3 regions of the Streptomyces sp. NPDC002825 genome follow, and region 1 is predicted to be linked to each of the others. Evidence: predicted binding sites of a transcription regulator. Region 1 holds the regulator's gene; each other region holds the start of a gene.
The links. Region 1 encodes HrcA, which represses chaperone genes, less so after heat shock. Its sites were predicted from a motif close to TTNGCACTCNGNNNNNCNGAGTGCNAA; they were not measured.

Region 1 (6,407 bases):
AGCTTGGCCAGTTCGCGGAGCAGGCGCTCCTGCTCGGCGTCGAGCTTGCTCGGGGTCGTCACCTCGACGTGCACGATCAGGTCGCCCCGGCCGTTGCCCCGCAGGTGCGTGACGCCGCGCCCGTGCAGCGGGATCGACTGGCCGGACTGCGTGCCCGGGCGGATGTCGATCTCCTCGACGCCGTCGAGGGTCTGCAGCGGCACCTTGGTGCCGAGCGCGCCCGCCGTCATCGGGATGGTGACCGTGCAGTGCAGGTCGTCGCCGCGCCGCTGGAAGACCTCGTGCGGGGTCTCGTGGATCTCGACGTACAGGTCGCCGGCGGGGCCGCCGCCGGGGCCGACCTCGCCCTCGCCCGCGAGCTGGATCCGGGTGCCGTTGTCGACGCCGGCCGGGATCTTGACCGTGAGCGTGCGACGGGACCGGACCCGGCCGTCGCCCGCGCACTCGGGGCACGGGGTCGGGACGACGGTGCCGAAGCCCTGGCACTGCGGGCAGGGGCGGGAGGTCATGACCTGGCCGAGGAACGACCGGGTGACCTGGGAGACCTCACCGCGGCCGCGGCACATGTCACAGGTCTGCGCGGACGTGCCGGGCGCGGCGCCCTCACCCGAACAGGTGGTGCAGACGACCGCCGTGTCGACCTGGATGTCCTTGGTCGTGCCGAAGGCCGCCTCGTTGAGGTCGATCTCCAGACGGATCATGGCGTCCTGGCCGCGGCGGGTGCGCGAGCGCGGGCCGCGCTGCGAGGCCGTGCCGAAGAAGGCGTCCATGATGTCGGAGAAGTTGCCGAAGCCGCCGGCTCCGAAGCCGCCGCCCGCGCCACCGCCGCCGGAGGCCGAGAGCGGGTCGCCGCCGAGGTCGTAGACCTGCTTCTTCTGCGGGTCCGAGAGGACCTCGTAGGCGGCGTTGATCTCCTTGAAGCGTTCCTGCGTCTTGGGATCGGGATTGACGTCCGGGTGCAGCTCGCGGGCGAGCCTCCGGAACGCCTTCTTGATCTCGTCCTGGGACGCGTCGCGGCGCACGCCGAGTACGGCGTAGTAGTCCGTGGCCACTTACGACTCCGCCAGGATCTGTCCGACGTAACGTGCCACTGCGCGTACCGCTCCCATCGTTCCGGGGTAGTCCATGCGGGTCGGTCCGACCACGCCGAGTTTGGCGACTGCCTCGCCGCCCGAACCGTAGCCGACCGAGACGACGGACGTGGAGCTCAGCCCCTCGTGGGCGTTCTCGTGCCCGATGCGTACGGTCATGCCAGATTCCTTGGCCTCGCCGAGCAGCTTGAGGAGCACGACCTGCTCCTCAAGTGCCTCCAGGACGGGCCTGATGGTCAGGGGGAAGTCGTGTCCGAAGCGGGTGAGATTGGCGGTTCCGCCGATCATCAGCCGCTCCTCCTGCTCCTCGACCAGCGTTTCGAGCAGGGTCGCGAGCACGGTCGAGACCGTGGCGCGGTCCTCGGTCTCCTCGAAGGACTCGGGGAGGTCCTGCACCAGCTGCGGCACGTCGGCGAACCGACGGCCGACGACCCGGCTGTTGAGCCGGGCCCGCAGGTCGGCGAGCGAGGTCTCGCCGAAGGGCGCGGGGCAGTCGATGACCCGCTGCTCGACCCGGCCGGTGTCCGTGATGAGGACGAGCATCAGGCGGGCGGGTGCCAGCGAGAGCAGCTCCACGTGCCGGACGGTCGAGCGGGTCAGCGAGGGGTACTGGACGACGGCCACCTGGCGGGTCAGCTGGGCGAGCAGTCGTACCGTGCGCCCGACGACGTCGTCGAGGTCGACGGCTCCGTCGAGGAAGTTGTGGATGGCCCGTCGCTCGGGCGTCGACAGCGGCTTGACGCCGGCGAGCCGGTCGACGAAGAGGCGGTAGCCCTTGTCGGTCGGAATGCGTCCGGCGCTGGTGTGAGGCTGGGCGATGTACCCCTCCTCCTCCAGCACGGCCATGTCGTTGCGCACGGTGGCGGGCGACACGCCGAGCTTGTGGCGCTCGGTGAGCGCCTTGGAGCCGACGGGCTCCTCCGTCCCGACGTAGTCCTGGACGATGGCGCGCAGGACCTCGAGCCTGCGTTCGCTGAGCATCGTGCGCACCTCCAGCTGTCGTCGTCGTTCCGGTTGCTCCGCTTTTGGCACTCGCCCTGTCCGAGTGCCAGCGATCCCCCGGCCAGTGTACGGCGGCGGGCATCGCTCCTGGCAAGGAGGCGGCGCCCGCACCGGTTAGCGTCGCCCCATGGACGTGGATTGGGAAGCGTACGGATGGGAGCGGCTCGCGGACGGGGTGGGCCGGCGACGGCTGCCCGGCTGGGACGCCACGGTGGGACTGGTCCTGGGCACACAGGGGGTGCTGCTGTACGACACGGGGTCGTCGCTGGCGGAGGGCGCGGAGCTGCGCGCACAGGTGGCGGAACTCACGGGCGGCCGAAAGGTGACGCACATCGCACTCAGCCACCCCCATTTCGACCACGTCCTCGGGACGGCGGCGTTCGCGGGGGCGGAGGTCTTCGGCGCGGTGGGCTCCCCCGACCTTCTTGCCGGGGCGAGGGCCCGGGAGGAGCTGTACGGCGACGCGGTACGGCAGGGGCTCGACCCGCAGCTGGCGACGGAGGCGACGGACGTCCTGGTGGCGCCGCGGCACGTGGTCTCGGGCGAGTGGACGCTCGACCTGGGCGACCGCCAGGTCCTCCTGGCGAACGTGGGCCCCGGCCACACGGGCCACGACCTGGCGCTCTGCGTCCCGGGCACCCGGGAGGTCGTCTTCTGCGGCGACCTGGTGGAGGAGTCGGGCGAGCCGCAGGCGGGCTCGGACGCGATCCCGTCCCGCTGGCCGGACGCCCTGGACCGGCTGCTGGCCCTCGGCGGCGAGGAGGCGGCGTACGTGCCGGGGCACGGCGCGGTGGTGGACGCGACGTTCGTCCGGGCTCAGCGCGGTGAACTGGCACGCCGCTTCGACGTGCCCTAACGTCACCCGAATGCGCAGCTACAACCCGGATCTGACGCCGCCTTGGAAGAAGCCGAAGCCCGTCCCGGAGGTCCCGGCGGACCCGGACCTGGTCGTCGAGGAGGTCGGCACGGGCTTCTGCGGGGCGGTGATCCGCTGCGAGGCGGGCACGGTGACGCTGGAGGACCGGTTCGGAAAGCACCGGGTCTTCCCGCTGGAGCCGCGCGGCTTTCTCCTGGAGGGCAAGGTCGTGACGCTGGTGCGCCCTGTGGCGGCGTCTGTGTCCCGCCCCACCCGAACGGCCTCGGGCTCGGTCGCGGTCCCGGGAGCACGCGCGCGCGTGGCACGGGCGGGCCGGATCTACGTCGAGGGCCGGCACGACGCGGAGCTCGTCGAACGGGTCTGGGGCGACGACCTGCGGATCGAAGGCGTGGTCGTCGAATACCTGGAGGGCGTGGACGACCTGCCGGCGATCGTCGCGGAGTTCGGCCCCGGCCCTGACGCCCGGCTCGGCGTCCTGGTGGACCACCTGGTGCCGGGCTCGAAGGAGTCGAGGATCGCCGCGCAGGTGACCTCGCCGGACGTCCTGGTGGTGGGCCACCCGTACATCGACGTCTGGGAGGCGGTGAAACCGTCCTCCCTGGGCATCCCGGCCTGGCCGACGGTCCCCAGGGGCCAGGACTGGAAGACGGGCGTCTGCCGCGCCCTGGGGTGGCCGTCGGACAACACGGGAGCGGTCTGGCAGGCGATCCTGAAGCGGGTCACGTCCTACAAGGACCTGGAACCCGAACTCCTGGGCCGAGTGGAAGAACTGATCGACTTCGTCACGACCCCGTAGGCCCGTCCCCCGCGGGACCCGCGCAGGTCCGCCCCCGTGTGGGCAATCGTCCCGCAGGGCGGGACGGGTGGGCACACGGGACGGCGCCCTCAGCGGCGCCTCCGCGTTCCGAGCCTGGACCCGCACCCCCTGTGCACCGAGCGGCTGGTGCGGGTCAGGGCACGCAAGCCTCTGGCGCCGGCAGGGGCGCCGTCCGTCGTGCCCACCCGTTCCGCCCTGCGGAACGATTGCCCACGACGGCGGCGCGGCGCCTCAGTCCACCAGGTCCCGCACCACCGCGTCGGCCAGCAACCGCCCCCGCAGCGTCAGCACGGCCCGCCCCGACGCGTACGGCTCGGCCGCGAGGAGCCCGTCGGCCAGGGCGCGCTCCGCCGCCGCCAGGCCCGCCGGCTTCAGCAGGTCCAACGGGCACCCCTCCCGCAGCCGCAGCTCAAGAAGGATCCGCTCCACCCGCCGGTCCTCCGCCGCGAGGACCTCCCGCCCGGCCCCCGGCGACCGACCGCCCGCGAGCGCGGCGGCGTACGCGCCGGGATGCTTCACGTTCCACCACCGGACGCCGCCGACGTGCGAGTGGGCGCCGGGCCCCGCCCCCCACCAGTCCGCCCCGCGCCAGTACAGCTCGTTGTGGAGGCAGCGCCCGGCCTCGGAGGTGGCCCAGTTGGACACCTCGTACCAGGAGAAGCCCGCCGCCTCGAAGGCCGCGTCGGCGATGAGGTAGCGGTCGGCGTGCACGTCGTCGTCCGTCATGGGCACCTCACCGCGCCGGATGCGCCGGGCGAGCTGGGTCCCCTCCTCGACGATCAGCGCGTAGGCGCTCACATGGTCGGGCCCGGCCCCGATCGCCGCGTCCAGGGAGGCCCGCCAGTCGTCGTCGGACTCGCCGGGCGTGCCGTAGATGAGGTCGAGGTTGACGTGCTCGAACCCGGCGGCCCGCGCCTCCGAGACGCACGCCTCGGGCCGCCCGGGCGTATGCGTGCGGTCGAGGATCTTCAGGACGTGCTGCCGGGCGCTCTGCATCCCGAAGGAGATCCGGTTGAAGCCCCCCTCCCGCAGCTCGGCGAGGTACGCGGGGTTCACGGACTCCGGATTCGCCTCCGTCGTCACCTCGGCGTCGTCCGCGAGCCCGAACTCGTCCCGGATCGCTCCCAGCATCCGTACGAGATCCCCGGCGGCGAGCAGCGTCGGCGTGCCGCCGCCGACGAAGACGGTCCGCACGGGACGGGGGTCGTCCCCGAGGACCTTCCGGGCGAGCCGGATCTCCTCGACGACCTGCTCGGCGTAGTTGTCGCGGGAGGCGAGCACCCCGCCCGTACCGCGCAGCTCGCTCGCCGTGTACGTGTTGAAGTCGCAGTAGCCGCAGCGCGTCGCGCAGTACGGCACGTGCAGATAGAACCCGAGCGGCCGCTCCCCGGCCCCTTCGAGGGCGCGCGGGGGCAGCGCCCCGTCGTCGGGAACGGGCTCACCATCGGGCAGTACGGAAGGCATGAGCCCCATTGTCCCGTACTGCCCGAGGTAACGGCCCGGCCCGGCGGGTCACGCCTCGCGCGACCCCGCGTACATCTCCTCGATGAGGTCCTTGTACTCGCGCTCGACGACCGGCCGCTTCAGCTTCAGGGACGGGGTGAGCTCGCCGTGCTCGATGTCGAGATCGCGCGGCAGCAGGCGGAACTTCTTGATCGTCTGCCAGCGCTGGAGGCCCTCGTTGAGGCGGTCGACGTAGCCCTGGATGAGCTTGACGGTCTCGGGGGCGGCGACGACCTCCGCGTACGACTTGCCGCCGAGGCCGTGCTCGGCGGCCCAGCCGAGGAGGGAGGGCTCGTCGAGGGCGATGAGGGCGGTGCAGTAGTTCCGGTCGGCGCCGTGGACGAGGATGTTCGAGACGAACGGGCAGACGGCCTTGAACTGGCCCTCGACCTCGGCCGGCGCGATGTACTTGCCGCCGGACGTCTTGATCAGGTCCTTCTTGCGGTCGGTGATCCGCAGGTAGCCGTCGGCGGACAGCTCGCCGATGTCGCCGGTGTGGAACCAGCCGTCGGACTCCAGGACCTCGGAGGTCTTCTCCGGCAGGCCGTGGTAGCCCTCCATGATGCCGGGGCCGCGCAGCAGGATCTCGCCGTCGTCGGCGATCCGGACCTCGGTGCCGGGGAGCGGCTTGCCGACGGTGCCGGTGCGGTAGGCCTCGCCCGGGTTGACGAACGAGGCGGCGGAGGACTCGGTGAGGCCGTAGCCCTCCAGGATGTGGATGCCGGCGCCGGCGAAGAAGTAGCCGATCTCGGGGGCGAGGGCGGCGGAGCCGGAGACGCAGGCGCGCAGGTTGCCGCCGAAGGCCTCGCGGATCTTGCCGTAGACGAGGGCGTCGGCGACCTTGTGCTTGGCCGAGAGGCCGAAGGGCGCGGAGGCGGTGCCGGTGCGGCGGAAGTTGTCCTGGGTGGCCTTGGCGTACTCGCGGGCGACATCGGCGGCCCACTGGAAGATCTTGTACTTGGCGCCGCCGCCGGCCCGGGCCTTGGCAGCGACCCCGTTGTAGACCTTCTCGAAGATGCGGGGCACGGCAGCCATGTAGGTCGGCTGGACCACCGGAAGGTTCTCGATGATCTTGTCGACGCGGCCGTCGACGGCGGTGACGTGGCCGACCTCGATC
Region 2 (6,407 bases), on a different contig from region 1:
ATCGATGTCCAGCATGCGCACGCCCGGCTCCGCCGTCCCGCGCCGCACCGCCTCCCGGTCGCCCTCGCCGAGCGCCGCGCAGACCCAGAGGCTCTCCTGGGAGTCGATGGTGCTCAGGGCCGACGCCAGGCCGCCGCCGCCCTTGCGGGCGTCCAGCGAACCGTCCTCGCCCAGCGCGTACGAGACCGGGCCCCGGTTGGATGCCACCAGCACAGTTGCCATGTGGCGAACCTAGCCCGTCCCGTAAACGCTCAAACGTACGTATACGAGACGAGCTGATTCGGCCACGAGGAGTTGCCGCAGGTCAGTCGCGTCGGCCGCGCATCGCCGCCTTCGCCACCAGGCCGGTCGCCGCCAGGGCCACCGCCAGCGCCCCGAGCAGCCACAGCCGCTCGCCGCTGCGCCCGGTCTCGGCCGTGGAGCCGGCGTGACCGCCCCGGGGCCCGGGGGTCGGGGGTGCGGGTCTGTTGCGGAGCACGAAGGTGTTGTTGTCGTCCGAGCCCTGGCCGGAGGCCGCGGTCGCGCAGCGGGCCGCCAGGTCCGCCGGGGCGGTCGGACAGCCCATGACCGTGTTGCCGATCGTCGTGAAGTCGCCGTACGGCGACTCGTCGTACCGCTTGCCGAAGGGCTCGACCACGTCCGCGGCGGCCGGACCGGCCGCCGTGAACGCGAGCGAGCCCGCGACGAGCCCGGCGGCCGCGAGCACTCTCCCGAGCCCGAGGTGAAGGTGCGTGAAGCGCATAAAAGGGCAATTTATGCAAAGCGGATCATTGCGGGGCGTTACGCCACGCGGCGGTGCGCGTACTCCGCGATCTCCACCATCGGCGGCCGCTCCTCCGTGTCCACCGCGTACGTCCGCGGCTCGAAGCCCTTCTCGCCCCGCTCGAACTGCGTCAGCCGCGGCCGCACCAGATGGCCCCGCGAGAGCCGCAGCTGCGCCGTCCGGTAGATCGCCGCCGCCATCCGGCCGAGCGCCTGCCCGTCCTGGTGCCGGTGCTTGCGCACCCCCACGTCCACCTGCGCGAGCGCGTCCAGGCCCACCGTGTGCAGGGCGTCCACCAGCAGCCCCAGCTCCACCCCGTAACCGACCGGGAAGGGGAGCCGTTCGAGCAGCGAGCGCCGCGCCGCGTACTCGCCGCCCAGCGGCTGCACGAAACCGGCGAGCAGGGGCCAGTGGAGGTTCAGGAGCGGGCGCGCCACCAGCTCCGTCACCCGGCCGCCCTGACCGGGAGCCTTGCCGGAGGCGAGCCCATCGAATTCCGTGCCGAACGGGCGGTCGTACATCGCCTTCACGAAGTCCACGTCCGGGTCCGTGAGCAGCGGCCCCACGATCCCCGTCACGAAGTCCGCCGAGAAGTCCCGCAGGTCCGCGTCCACGAAGCAGACCACGTCCCCGCTCGTCGCCATCAGCGACCGCCAGAGCACCTCGCCCTTGCCGGGCACGGCCGGTATGCGGGGGAGTATCGCGTCCCGCGCGACCACCCGCGCGCCGGCCGCCGCCGCCACCTCCGCCGTACGGTCCGTGGAGCCCGAGTCGATCACCACCAGCTCGTCCACGAGGGGCACGGACTCGGTCATCAGCTCGCGCCGGATCACGGAGACGATGTCCCCGACCGTCGCCTCCTCGTTCAGCGCGGGCAGGACGACGCTGACCGTCGTCCCCCGCTTGGCGGCGAGGATCCGCTCCAGCGGCCGGTCCGCCACGGACCAGGACCGCCGGCCCAGCCAGCGCTCCACCTCTTCCAGCACATGATCTCCATCTCGCGGTTCGGACGGCCGGTTCAAGCGTCCGGGCCTTCGGTTACAGTCTTGAACAACGCGGATGCCCGATGCACGTCGGGGTGCCGCCCGCGTCGGAGTGCAGGAACGAAAGTCCACCGCGCTTCACAATCGAATACCGCTCATCCAGAGGGGCAGAGGGAAACGGCCCGTTGAAGCCCCGGCAACCCTCCAGTCGGTTTGTCTCGTCCTCCAGCGAGGTCCCCGGCTAGGGAAGGTGCCAAATCCGTCTCATGACGAAAATTTCGTCATGGGAAAGATGAGGAGAAAGGGCCTCGCCTCCATGGCTGTTCAGACCGTCGCACCCACCACCGTCGACCTCGGTCCCGCGTCCGGGCTTTCCTGTCGCGAATGTGGTGAAGTCTTCCCGCTCGGCCCGATCTTCGCCTGCGAACTCTGTTTCGGACCGCTCGAAGTCGCGTACGACCTTCCCACCGGTGACCCCGAGGCGCTGCGCAAGCAGATCGAGGCCGGCCCCGCCAACATCTGGCGCTACGCCCCCCTCCTGCCCGTCCCGTCCGACGTCGCCGAGAAGCCCAACCTGAACCCCGGCTGGACCAAGCTCGTCCAGGCCGACAACCTCGCCGCCGCGATCGGCGTCGAGCCCGGCAAGCTCTTCGTCAAGGACGACTCCGGCAACCCGACCCACTCCTTCAAGGACCGGGTCGTCGCCCAGGCCCTCGAAGCCGCCCGCGCCTTCGGCTTCACCACCCTCTCCTGCTCCTCCACCGGCAACCTGGCCGGCGCCGTCGGCGCCGCCGCCGCCCGCGCCGGCTTCCGCTCCTGCGTGTTCATCCCGCACGACCTGGAGCAGGGCAAGGTCGTCATGGCCGGTGTCTACGGCGGTGACCTCGTCGCCATCGAGGGCAACTACGACGACGTCAACCGCTTCTGCTCGGAGCTCATCGGCGACCCGCTCGGCGAGGGCTGGGGCTTCGTGAACGTCAACCTCCGCCCGTACTACGGCGAGGGCTCCAAGACGCTCGCGTACGAGATCTGCGAGCAGCTCGGCTGGGTCGTCCCCGACCAGCTCGTCATCCCGATCGCCTCCGGCTCCCAGCTCACCAAGATCGACAAGGGTCTCCAGGAGCTCATCAAGCTGGGCCTCGTCGAGGACAAGCCGTACAAGATCTTCGGCGCCCAGGCCGAGGGCTGCTCCCCGGTGTCGGCGGCCTTCAAGGCCGGCCACGACGTCGTACGGCCCCAGAAGCCGAACACCATCGCCAAGTCCCTCGCCATCGGCAACCCGGCCGACGGCCCCTACGTCCTCGACATCGCCCGCCGGACCGGCGGCGCCGTGGAGGACGTCAACGACGAGCAGGTCGTCGACGCCATCAAGCTCCTCGCGCAGACCGAGGGCGTCTTCGCCGAGACCGCGGGCGGCGTGACCGTCGGCGTCACGAAGAAGCTCGTCGAGGCCGGTCTCATCGACCCGAGCCTCACCACCGTCGTCCTCAACACCGGCGACGGACTCAAGACCCTGGACGCGGTGGCCGACACCTCTCAGGCGACCGCCACCATCCGCCCGAGCCTGGACGCGTTCCGCGACGCCGGCCTGGCGCTCTGAAAGGTAACGAACACATGGCCGTGAACGTCCGCATCCCCACCATCCTCCGCACCTACACGGGCGGCCAGGCCGAGGTCCAGGCCGAGGGCGCGACCCTCGCCGAGGTCATCGCGGACCTGGAGAAGAACCACACCGGCATCGCCGCCCGCGTCCTGGACGACCAGGGCAAGCTGCGCCGCTTCGTCAACGTGTACGTCAACGACGACGACGTGCGCTTCGAGCAGGGCCTGGAGACGGCCACCCCGGCCGGTGCGGGCGTCTCGATCATTCCCGCCGTCGCCGGCGGTTGCTGATCTCCGGCTGATCTCCGGCCGAGGTCTACCAGTCAGTACGAATTGCCCCTTCCGCGCGATAAGCGGAAGGGGCAATTCTGCATGGTTGAGCGCGGTAGAGTTGGGGAAGTCCCCTCCGCTGCTCATGCCAAGCGCATATGAGAATGCGTCCCCGCACGACAAGAAGCAGCCAAAGTGTGTGCGCGTTGTGTACCTTCTGCGCGCTTTGCCGGGCCCGACTTGCCCCGTCATCCAGGGGATTATCCCCAATTCCCCTTTCCAGGACGCCCAGAATTCTCGGTCGAATGACCTGTTGCAGAGGGCAGTTGGGCAGATACATTCAGCCGCGGTCGACGCGTTCCGGCGCAGGGTCTGACCCGGGTCCGCGAAGTGCGGTCCCGCGCAAGGGCCAGTAATAGGGGAGTTAGGCATGGCTCAGGGCACCGTCAAGTGGTTCAACGCGGAGAAGGGCTACGGCTTCATCGCGGTAGACGGTGGTGCGGATGTTTTCGTCCACTACAGCGCGATCCAGATGGATGGCTACCGCAGCCTCGAAGAGGGCCAGCGGGTCGAGTTCGAGATCTCGCAGGGCCAGAAGGGTCCGCAGGCGGACATGGTCAAGCTCGCCGTCTGAGCGCGGCGCGATCGGCCACCGACGCAACGCCGTCGAGGGGTCCGCATCCCTGAGGGGATGCGGACCCCTCGCGCGTTCCCGAGACCTCGCGGGGAGGTGCCCGATCCACGAGAGTCGCTTGCACTCGCATGGGTCGAGTGCTAATCATTGGCGTTAGCACTCGGAAGGTGAGAGTGCTACGAGGATCGGGCAGACGAGGCCGCCGGCCGGGTGGGGCAAGGAACCACACGGAACCGCGGAGGCCGTCCGTCGCGGGCGTCGGCGCGGTCCTGGAGCGTTATCCACCCCATGTCCGGGAGGACCACTTCACATGGCCAAGATCATCGCGTTCGACGAGGAGGCCCGGCGCGGTCTCGAGCGCGGCATGAACCAGCTCGCTGACGCCGTCAAGGTCACCCTCGGCCCCAAGGGTCGCAACGTCGTCCTCGAGAAGAAGTGGGGCGCCCCCACGATCACCAACGATGGTGTCTCCATCGCCAAGGAGATCGAGCTCGAGGACCCGTACGAGAAGATCGGCGCCGAGCTGGTCAAGGAAGTCGCCAAGAAGACGGACGACGTCGCCGGCGACGGTACGACCACCGCCACCGTCCTCGCCCAGGCGCTCGTCCGCGAGGGCCTCCGCAACGTCGCCGCCGGTGCCAACCCGATGGCCCTCAAGCGCGGCATCGAGAAGGCCGTCGAGGCCGTCTCCGGCGCCCTGCTCGAGCAGGCGAAGGATGTCGAGACCAAGGAGCAGATCGCTTCCACGGCCTCCATCTCCGCCGCCGACACCCAGATCGGCGAGCTCATCGCCGAGGCGATGGACAAGGTCGGCAAGGAAGGCGTCATCACCGTCGAGGAGTCCCAGACCTTCGGTCTGGAGCTGGAGCTCACCGAGGGCATGCGCTTCGACAAGGGCTACATCTCGGCGTACTTCGCCACCGACATGGAGCGCATGGAGGCGTCGCTCGACGACCCGTACCTCCTGATCGTCAACTCCAAGATCTCCTCCGTGAAGGACCTCCTTCCGCTCCTGGAGAAGGTCATGCAGTCGGGCAAGCCGCTGCTGATCATCGCCGAGGACGTCGAGGGCGAGGCCCTGTCGACGCTGGTCGTCAACAAGATCCGCGGCACCTTCAAGTCCGTCGCCGTCAAGGCCCCGGGCTTCGGCGACCGCCGCAAGGCCATGCTGAACGACATCGCCATCCTCACGGGCGGCACGGTCATCTCCGAGGAGGTCGGCCTCAAGCTCGAGAACGCGGGCCTGGACCTGCTCGGCCGCGCCCGCAAGGTCGTCATCACCAAGGACGAAACCACCATCGTCGACGGTGCCGGTGACAGCGAGCAGGTCGCGGGTCGCGTGAACCAGATCCGCGCCGAGATCGAGAACTCCGACTCGGACTACGACCGCGAGAAGCTCCAGGAGCGCCTCGCGAAGCTGGCCGGCGGCGTGGCCGTCATCAAGGCCGGTGCCGCGACCGAGGTCGAGCTCAAGGAGCGCAAGCACCGCATCGAGGACGCCGTTCGCAACGCGAAGGCGGCCGTCGAGGAGGGCATCGTCGCCGGCGGTGGCGTGGCCCTGCTCCAGGCCTCCAACGTCTTCGAGAAGCTCGAGGCCGACCTGTCGGGCGACGAGGCCACCGGTGCCAACATCGTCAAGCTCGCGCTCGAGGCCCCGCTGAAGCAGATCGCGGTCAACGCCGGTCTCGAGGGCGGCGTCGTGGCGGAGAAGGTCCGCAACCTGCCCGTCGGCCACGGCCTGAACGCCGCGACCAACGAGTACGTCGACCTCATCGCCGAGGGCATCATCGACCCGGCGAAGGTCACGCGCTCCGCGCTGCAGAACGCCGCGTCGATCGCCGCGCTGTTCCTCACCACCGAGGCCGTCATCGCCGACAAGCCGGAGAAGGCCGCCGCGCCGGCCGGCGGCGGCATGCCGGGCGGTGACATGGACTTCTGATCCCCCCGAGGATCGGCAGTTCATCGCTGAACGCGCAGCTCGCGTACGCGACCGAGGGCGGCACTCCCATCAGGGGGTGCCGCCCTCGGGCGTTTCTCCGGGGAGCCGCTCAGCGCACGTCGACGTAGTCCCCGCCGGCCGAGGCCGGGGAGTGGAAGTGCCGGGAGTCGGCGGCGTAGTGGCGGATCCGCCAGGTGCCGTCGGCGCTCGCCTTCG
Region 3 (6,407 bases), on a different contig from region 1:
GGGTCGACGAAGACCGCGTCGTAGGGGGCGGTGTCGATCTCCGTGACGTCGGCGCAGCGGACCTCGATCAGGTCCGCGAGGCCCAGCGCCGCCGCGTTGGCCCGGACCGCCTCGGCGGTCAGCGGGTCCCGGTCGACGGCCAGGACGGAGATCCCGGCGCGGGCGAGGGCGATCGCGTCGCCGCCGATCCCCGAGCAGAGGTCCGCGACGCTGCGGACGCCCATCGCCTTGAGCCGGGCCGCCCGGTACGTCCCCACCGAGGCGCGGGTCGACTGCTCGACGCCGTTGGGCGTGAAGTACATCCGGTACGCGTCCTCCGCTCCGAACTTCGCCACCGCCCGCTGCCGCAGCCGCGCCTGCCCGAGGGCCGCGCTGACGAGCTCGGCGGGGTGGTCGCGGCGCAGCCGGGAGGCGACCGCCAGCTCCTGGGCGGGGTCGTAGTCGCGCAGGGCGGCGAGGAGCGTCTGCCCCTCGGGGGTGAGCAGGGCGGCGAAGGAGGCGAGGTCGGTCACCCGTCCCATTCTGGGCCCTGTGGGCTTGTGGGCCGGCCGGGGGACGGTGGGGGCCGCACGGCGGTGTCGCGGCCCGGAGGGGCTCCCGCGCTGACAGGATGCGGCGCCATGCAGCTCGTACGACAAAAGGACCAGATGATGGCAAGAGGTGCGCACCGCTCCCGCCGTACGCTCGGAGCGGCGCTCGCCGTGGCCGCGCTCGCCTCCGCCGCCACGGCCTGCGCCGGCAGCGCCGAACCCGAGCGCAGCGCACCCGCCCCCGCCGCCGGACAGAAGGCCCAGGGCGCCGCCTCCGCCGCCCTCAGCGCCTACGCCGAGAAGGTCCGCGCGCAGCGGGCCGCCCGTGTGCTCGCCGCCAGGAAGTGGGGCCTCGCCAAACCCCCGCTCGACGCGCCCGCCCCGCCCGCCGTCAAACCGAAGATCACCACCCGCAAGGGGTTCGAGACCGACGGCGAGGGCCTGCCGCCCGTCTTCACCACCGTGCCGACCAAGCAGAAGGTCGTCTTCCTGACGATCGACGACGGCGCGGAGAAGGACCCCCAGCTGCTGAAGATGATGACGGAGCTGCGGATCCCGTACAGCGCCTTCCTCAGCAACTACCTCGTCAAGGACGACTACGGCTACTTCGCCAGGATGCAGAAGTCGGAGGAGTCCGGGGTCTCCCTGCACAACCACACCCTCAACCACCGCTACATGCCCGGACTCTCGTACAGCGAGCAGAAGCGCGAGATCTGCGGCATGCAGGACATCATGGAGAAGCGCTTCGGCAAGCGGCCCCCGCTCTTCCGCCCGCCGTACGGCAACTACAACGAGGACACCCTGCGCGCCGCCAAGTCCTGCGGCGTCAAGGCCGTCCCCCTCTGGTCCGCCGAGGCCTTCCCCGACCACATGGAGTGGCGCGAGTGGGACCGGGACCTGCACCCCGGCGACATCGTGCTCACCCACTTCCGGGGCAAGGAGGACTGGAAGGGCACCATGCCGGACATGATCCGCCGTGTGATGAACGTGATCACGTCCAAGGGGTACGCGGTGGCGAAGCTCGAGGACTACGTGTGAGCACGGGTGCACGCCGGTGCGTCGCCGCCCTCGCCGTGACCGGGGCGCTCCTTGCCCTGCCCGCCTGCGCCTCCTCCGTCGATCCGATCGAGCGGCTCGGCCGGAAGGCGGCGGAACGGGTGAGCCCTCACCCCACCCCGGTCGAGACGGTACGGGCGGCGGTGGACGCGAAGAGGTGCGAGGAGGCGCGAAGGGTCCGTCCCGTCACGCCACGGAGCGATGAATTGGCACTCCGCTTGACCGAGTGCTAATCGCGGTCATAGTCTCGGCTCTGGCACTCCCCACTGGAGAGTGCCAACACAGCGACGGGCAGGTCCGGCACCCGCGACGACGGATCCACCTGGTCGCCACCTCAGACAGTTAACCCCGTGAGATCTCCGAAGGGGGAGGTCGGATCGTGACGACCACCAGCTCCAAGGTTGCCATCAAGCCGCTCGAGGACCGCATTGTGGTCCAGCCGCTCGACGCCGAGCAGACCACCGCCTCTGGCCTGGTCATTCCGGACACCGCCAAGGAGAAGCCCCAGGAGGGCGTCGTCCTGGCCGTGGGCCCGGGCCGCTTCGAGAACGGCGAGCGTCTGCCGCTCGACGTCAAGACCGGCGACATCGTGCTGTACAGCAAGTACGGCGGCACCGAGGTGAAGTACAACGGCGAGGAGTACCTCGTCCTCTCGGCTCGCGACGTGCTCGCGATCGTCGAGAAGTAATTCACCCCAGGTATCTGAAGCAGATGCTTTGAGCTGCGCCCCTTGACCCCGCACCGGGCGTCCGGGGGCGCGGTTCGTTCCACCCCATTCCGAGAGGGCTGAACCGCTCCCATGGCGAAGATCCTGAAGTTCGACGAGGACGCCCGTCGCGCCCTTGAGCGCGGCGTCAACAAGCTTGCCGACACGGTGAAGGTGACGATCGGCCCCAAGGGCCGCAACGTCGTCATCGACAAGAAGTTCGGCGCCCCCACCATCACCAACGACGGTGTCACGATCGCCCGCGAGGTCGAGATCGAGGACCCGTACGAGAACCTCGGCGCCCAGCTCGTGAAGGAGGTGGCGACCAAGACCAACGACATCGCGGGTGACGGCACCACCACCGCCACCGTGCTCGCCCAGGCCCTGGTCCGCGAGGGTCTGCGCAACGTCGCCGCCGGCGCCTCCCCGGCCGCCCTGAAGAAGGGCATCGACGCCGCCGTCAAGGCCGTCTCCGAGGAGCTCCTCGCCACCGCGCGTCCGATCGAGGACAAGTCCGACATCGCCGCCGTCGCCGCGCTCTCCGCGCAGGACCAGCAGGTCGGCGAGCTCATCGCCGAGGCGATGGACAAGGTCGGCAAGGACGGTGTCATCACCGTCGAGGAGTCCAACACCTTCGGCCTGGAGCTCGACTTCACCGAGGGCATGGCCTTCGACAAGGGCTACCTGTCCCCGTACATGGTCACCGACCAGGAGCGTATGGAGGCCGTCCTCGACGACCCGTACATCCTGATCCACCAGGGCAAGATCTCCTCGATCCAGGACCTGCTGCCCATCCTGGAGAAGGTCATCCAGGCCGGCGCCAGCAAGCCGCTCCTGATCATCGCCGAGGACGTCGAGGGCGAGGCGCTCTCCACCCTCGTCGTCAACAAGATCCGCGGCACGTTCAACGCCGTGGCCGTCAAGGCCCCCGGCTTCGGCGACCGCCGCAAGGCGATGCTCGGCGACATGGCCACCCTCACCGGTGCCACCGTCATCGCCGAGGAGGTCGGCCTCAAGCTCGACCAGGCCGGTCTGGACGTGCTGGGCACCGCCCGCCGCGTGACCATCACCAAGGACGACACCACCATCGTCGACGGTGGCGGCAACTCCGAGGACGTCGCGGGCCGCGTCAACCAGATCAAGGCCGAGATCGAGTCCACGGACTCCGACTGGGACCGCGAGAAGCTCCAGGAGCGCCTCGCGAAGCTCGCCGGCGGCGTCTGCGTGATCAAGGTCGGCGCCGCGACCGAGGTCGAGCTCAAGGAGAAGAAGCACCGTCTGGAGGACGCCATCTCCGCGACCCGCGCCGCGGTCGAGGAGGGCATCGTCTCCGGTGGTGGCTCCGCGCTCGTCCACGCCGTCAAGGTCCTCGAGGGCAACCTCGACAAGTCCGGCGACGAGGCCACGGGTGTCGCGGTCGTCCGCCGCGCCGCCGTCGAGCCGCTGCGCTGGATCGCCGAGAACGCCGGCCTCGAGGGCTACGTCATCACCTCCAAGGTGGCGGAGCTCGACAAGGGCCAGGGCTTCAACGCCGCGACCGGCGAGTACGGCGACCTGGTCAAGGCCGGCGTCATCGACCCGGTGAAGGTGACGCGCTCCGCCCTGGAGAACGCCGCCTCGATCGCCTCCCTCCTCCTCACCACCGAGACCCTCGTGGTGGAGAAGAAGGAAGAGGAGCCGGCGGACCACGGCCACGGCCACGGTCACGGCCACTCCCACTGAGGCTCGTAGCCGACAGCCGAGGCCCGGTGCTCCCGTCGCGGGAGCACCGGGCCTCGGCCGTTCCTCGGGCCGCGAGGCCCGGAACTCAGGCCTCGACGGCGCCCGGCCTGCCCACCGTTCCTCAGGCCTCGACGGCGCCCGGCCTGCCCACCGTTCCTCAGGCCTCGACGGCGCCCAGCCTGCCCATCAGCCCGAGCATGTCGTACTGCCACCAGCCCTCGACGATCTTCCCGTCGTCGCGGAAGCGGTGCACGACCGTGCCCGTCATCTGCACGTCCATGCCGGTCGGCTGCAGCCCCATGAAGTCGCCCGTGTGGTTCGCCTTCCACGTCCACCGCGTGCAGACCCGGTCGCCCTCGGCGATCTGGTCGTCGATCTCGAACGTGAAGTCGAAGCCGCCCCGCCACATCTCGACCTCGCGCCGCACCGCGTCCATCCCGATCACGTCCTGCTCGTTGGTCGGATCGTGATCGTGGTAGCCCTCCGCCAGGACCTCGTCGAGCAGCGCCAGCTCCTGCTCGGTCGCGAGCATCTCCAGCAGCCTGCGGGCGTTGCTCTTGTACAGCGCCTCGTCCCGTACGACGTCCAGGTCCGTGAACGTCGGCATCTCGTCGCAGAGCGCCACCATCTCCCGGAAGATCCGGTCGGTCTCGGGAAGCTGCGAGTTCTGCATGGCCACGTCGTACGAGGGGAACTCGACGATCTCCACCACGTGCGAGGCGTCGGAGCGGTCCTTGCCGACGATGCTGTGGGTGGCCGTGCGTTTGCCCTGCGTCTGCTCGACCCACCGGTCCATGAGCCGGTTCAGGTCGTCGACCCGGCTCGTCCTGCAGTCGATGATCTGCACGAAAGTCATGACGCCTCCCGACCCAGGTGGGACCCTTTCAGTCTAGGTCCGGGCGCTACGCCGAGCGCGTCAGATCCGACGCCCGCACCTCCTCCGCGAACGGCTCCCCCCGCCCGTACCGCGCCACCTCCTCGATCGCCCGGTCCGCCATGCGGTGGAGTTCGTTGCCCAGGGAGCCGGCGACGTGGGGGGTGAGGAGGACGTTCGGCAGGGTCCACAACGGGGATTCGGACGCCGGGAGTTCCGGGTCCGTCACGTCGAGGATCGCGTGGAGGCGGCCCGAGACCAGGTGGGGGAGGAGGGCCGCCTCGTCCACGAGGGAGCCCCGGGCCGTGTTGATCAGGGTCGTGCCGGCCGGCATCGCCGCCAGCTGCGCCGCGCCGATCATGTGGCGGGTGGACGGGAGTTGCGGGGCGTGGACCGAGACGATCGTGCTGCGGGCGCACAGCTCGTCGAGGCCGACGAGCTCCACGCCGGGGGGCGGGACGTCGACGTACGGGTCGTACAGCAGGACCTCGAAGTCGAACGGGCGGAGGAGTTCCACGACCCGGCGGCCGATGCGGGAGGCACCGACGATGCCGACCGTGCGGCGGTAGTTGCCCCACGGGGCGGATTCCGTGAGCCAGGCGTCGTCGGTGCGCAGCTCCGCGTACCGCCGGGCCGAGCGCAGGACCCGCTTGCCGGCGAGGAGGATCGCGGCGAGCGTGTACTCGGCGACCGGCAGCGCGTTGGCCGCGGCGGCCGAGGTGACCCGCAGGCCACGCTCCCAGCAGGCCTCGGTGATGTGGTGTTTGACGGAGCCCGCCGCGTGGACGACCGCCCCGAGCCGAGGGGCGCGGGCCAGCACCTCGGCCGTCAGCGGTGGCGCTCCCCAGCAGGTCAGCAGGATCTCCGCCTCGGCGAGGGCGGCGGTGACCCGTGGCCCGGGGGCCGTCAGGTCGTGGGCGACCAGGTGCGGGTCGGTGCGCGTGAGGCGGGCGAGGCGGGTGCGGTGGGCGTCCGTGAGGAGGCGGTCGTCCACCCCGGGGCCCATGGCGAGGAGGAGGGAGGGGCGGTTGTCAGTGGTCGGGTGCATCGTTGTACCTGTGCTCCTCACTTGACGCTGCCGGCCGTCAGACCGGCCTTCCAGTGGCGCTGGAGGGAGACGAAGGCGACGACGAGGGGGACGACGGCGAGCAGGGATCCGGTGACGACGAGGGGGTAGTAGTCGGGTTCGGCGTGGGCGTTGCTGTTCCACGCGTACAGGCCGAGGCTCAGCGGGAAGAGCTTCTGGTCCGAGAGCATCACCAGGGGGAGGAAGAAGTTGTTCCAGACGGCGGTGAACTGGAAGAGGAAGACCGTCACGAAGCCGGGCATGACCATGCGCAGGCCGATGGACCAGAAGACGCGCATCTCGCCCGCCCCGTCGATACGGGCGGCCTCCAGGGCCTCGTCGGGGATGTAGCCGGCGCAGAAGACCCGGGAGAGGTAGACGCCGAAGGGGTTGACGAGGACGGGGATGAGGACGGCCCAGTAGGTGTTGACGATGCCGACCTCGCTGGCGAGC

Region 2: groL (chaperonin GroEL) is a predicted target of HrcA. The motif match lies at 4,370-4,396, and genes of this name have one in related genera.
Region 3: groES (co-chaperone GroES) is a predicted target of HrcA. The motif match lies at 1,840-1,866, and genes of this name have one in related genera.

What each region holds. Positions count from the first base shown of each region.
Region 1 covers NZ_JBEOVH010000007.1:219,471-225,877, reverse strand. The annotation lists partial or broken gene dnaJ (molecular chaperone DnaJ) at 1-1,052, opposite strand, end outside; gene hrcA (heat-inducible transcriptional repressor HrcA) at 1,053-2,072, opposite strand; gene ABT041_RS12535 (MBL fold metallo-hydrolase) at 2,221-2,949, shown strand; gene ABT041_RS12530 (DUF3097 domain-containing protein) at 2,960-3,766, shown strand; gene hemW (radical SAM family heme chaperone HemW) at 4,019-5,251, opposite strand; gene ABT041_RS12520 (AMP-dependent synthetase/ligase) at 5,300-6,407, opposite strand, start outside.
Region 2 covers NZ_JBEOVH010000004.1:36,410-42,816, reverse strand. The annotation lists gene ABT041_RS06860 (alpha,alpha-trehalose-phosphate synthase (UDP-forming)) at 1-222, opposite strand, end outside; gene ABT041_RS06855 (hypothetical protein) at 305-742, opposite strand; gene ABT041_RS06850 (glucosyl-3-phosphoglycerate synthase) at 781-1,749, opposite strand; SAM riboswitch class I at 1,899-2,045, shown strand; gene thrC (threonine synthase) at 2,039-3,346, shown strand; gene ABT041_RS06840 (MoaD/ThiS family protein) at 3,361-3,639, shown strand; gene ABT041_RS06835 (cold-shock protein) at 4,049-4,252, shown strand; gene groL (chaperonin GroEL) at 4,563-6,191, shown strand; gene ABT041_RS06825 (hypothetical protein) at 6,301-6,407, opposite strand, start outside.
Region 3 covers NZ_JBEOVH010000040.1:15,035-21,441, forward strand. The annotation lists gene ABT041_RS34720 (THUMP-like domain-containing protein) at 1-521, opposite strand, end outside; gene ABT041_RS34725 (polysaccharide deacetylase family protein) at 651-1,568, shown strand; gene ABT041_RS34730 (hypothetical protein) at 1,565-1,819, shown strand; gene groES (co-chaperone GroES) at 1,966-2,274, shown strand; gene groL (chaperonin GroEL) at 2,386-4,014, shown strand; gene ABT041_RS34745 (ester cyclase) at 4,172-4,870, opposite strand; gene ABT041_RS34750 (hydroxyacid dehydrogenase) at 4,917-5,936, opposite strand; gene ABT041_RS34755 (carbohydrate ABC transporter permease) at 5,954-6,407, opposite strand, start outside.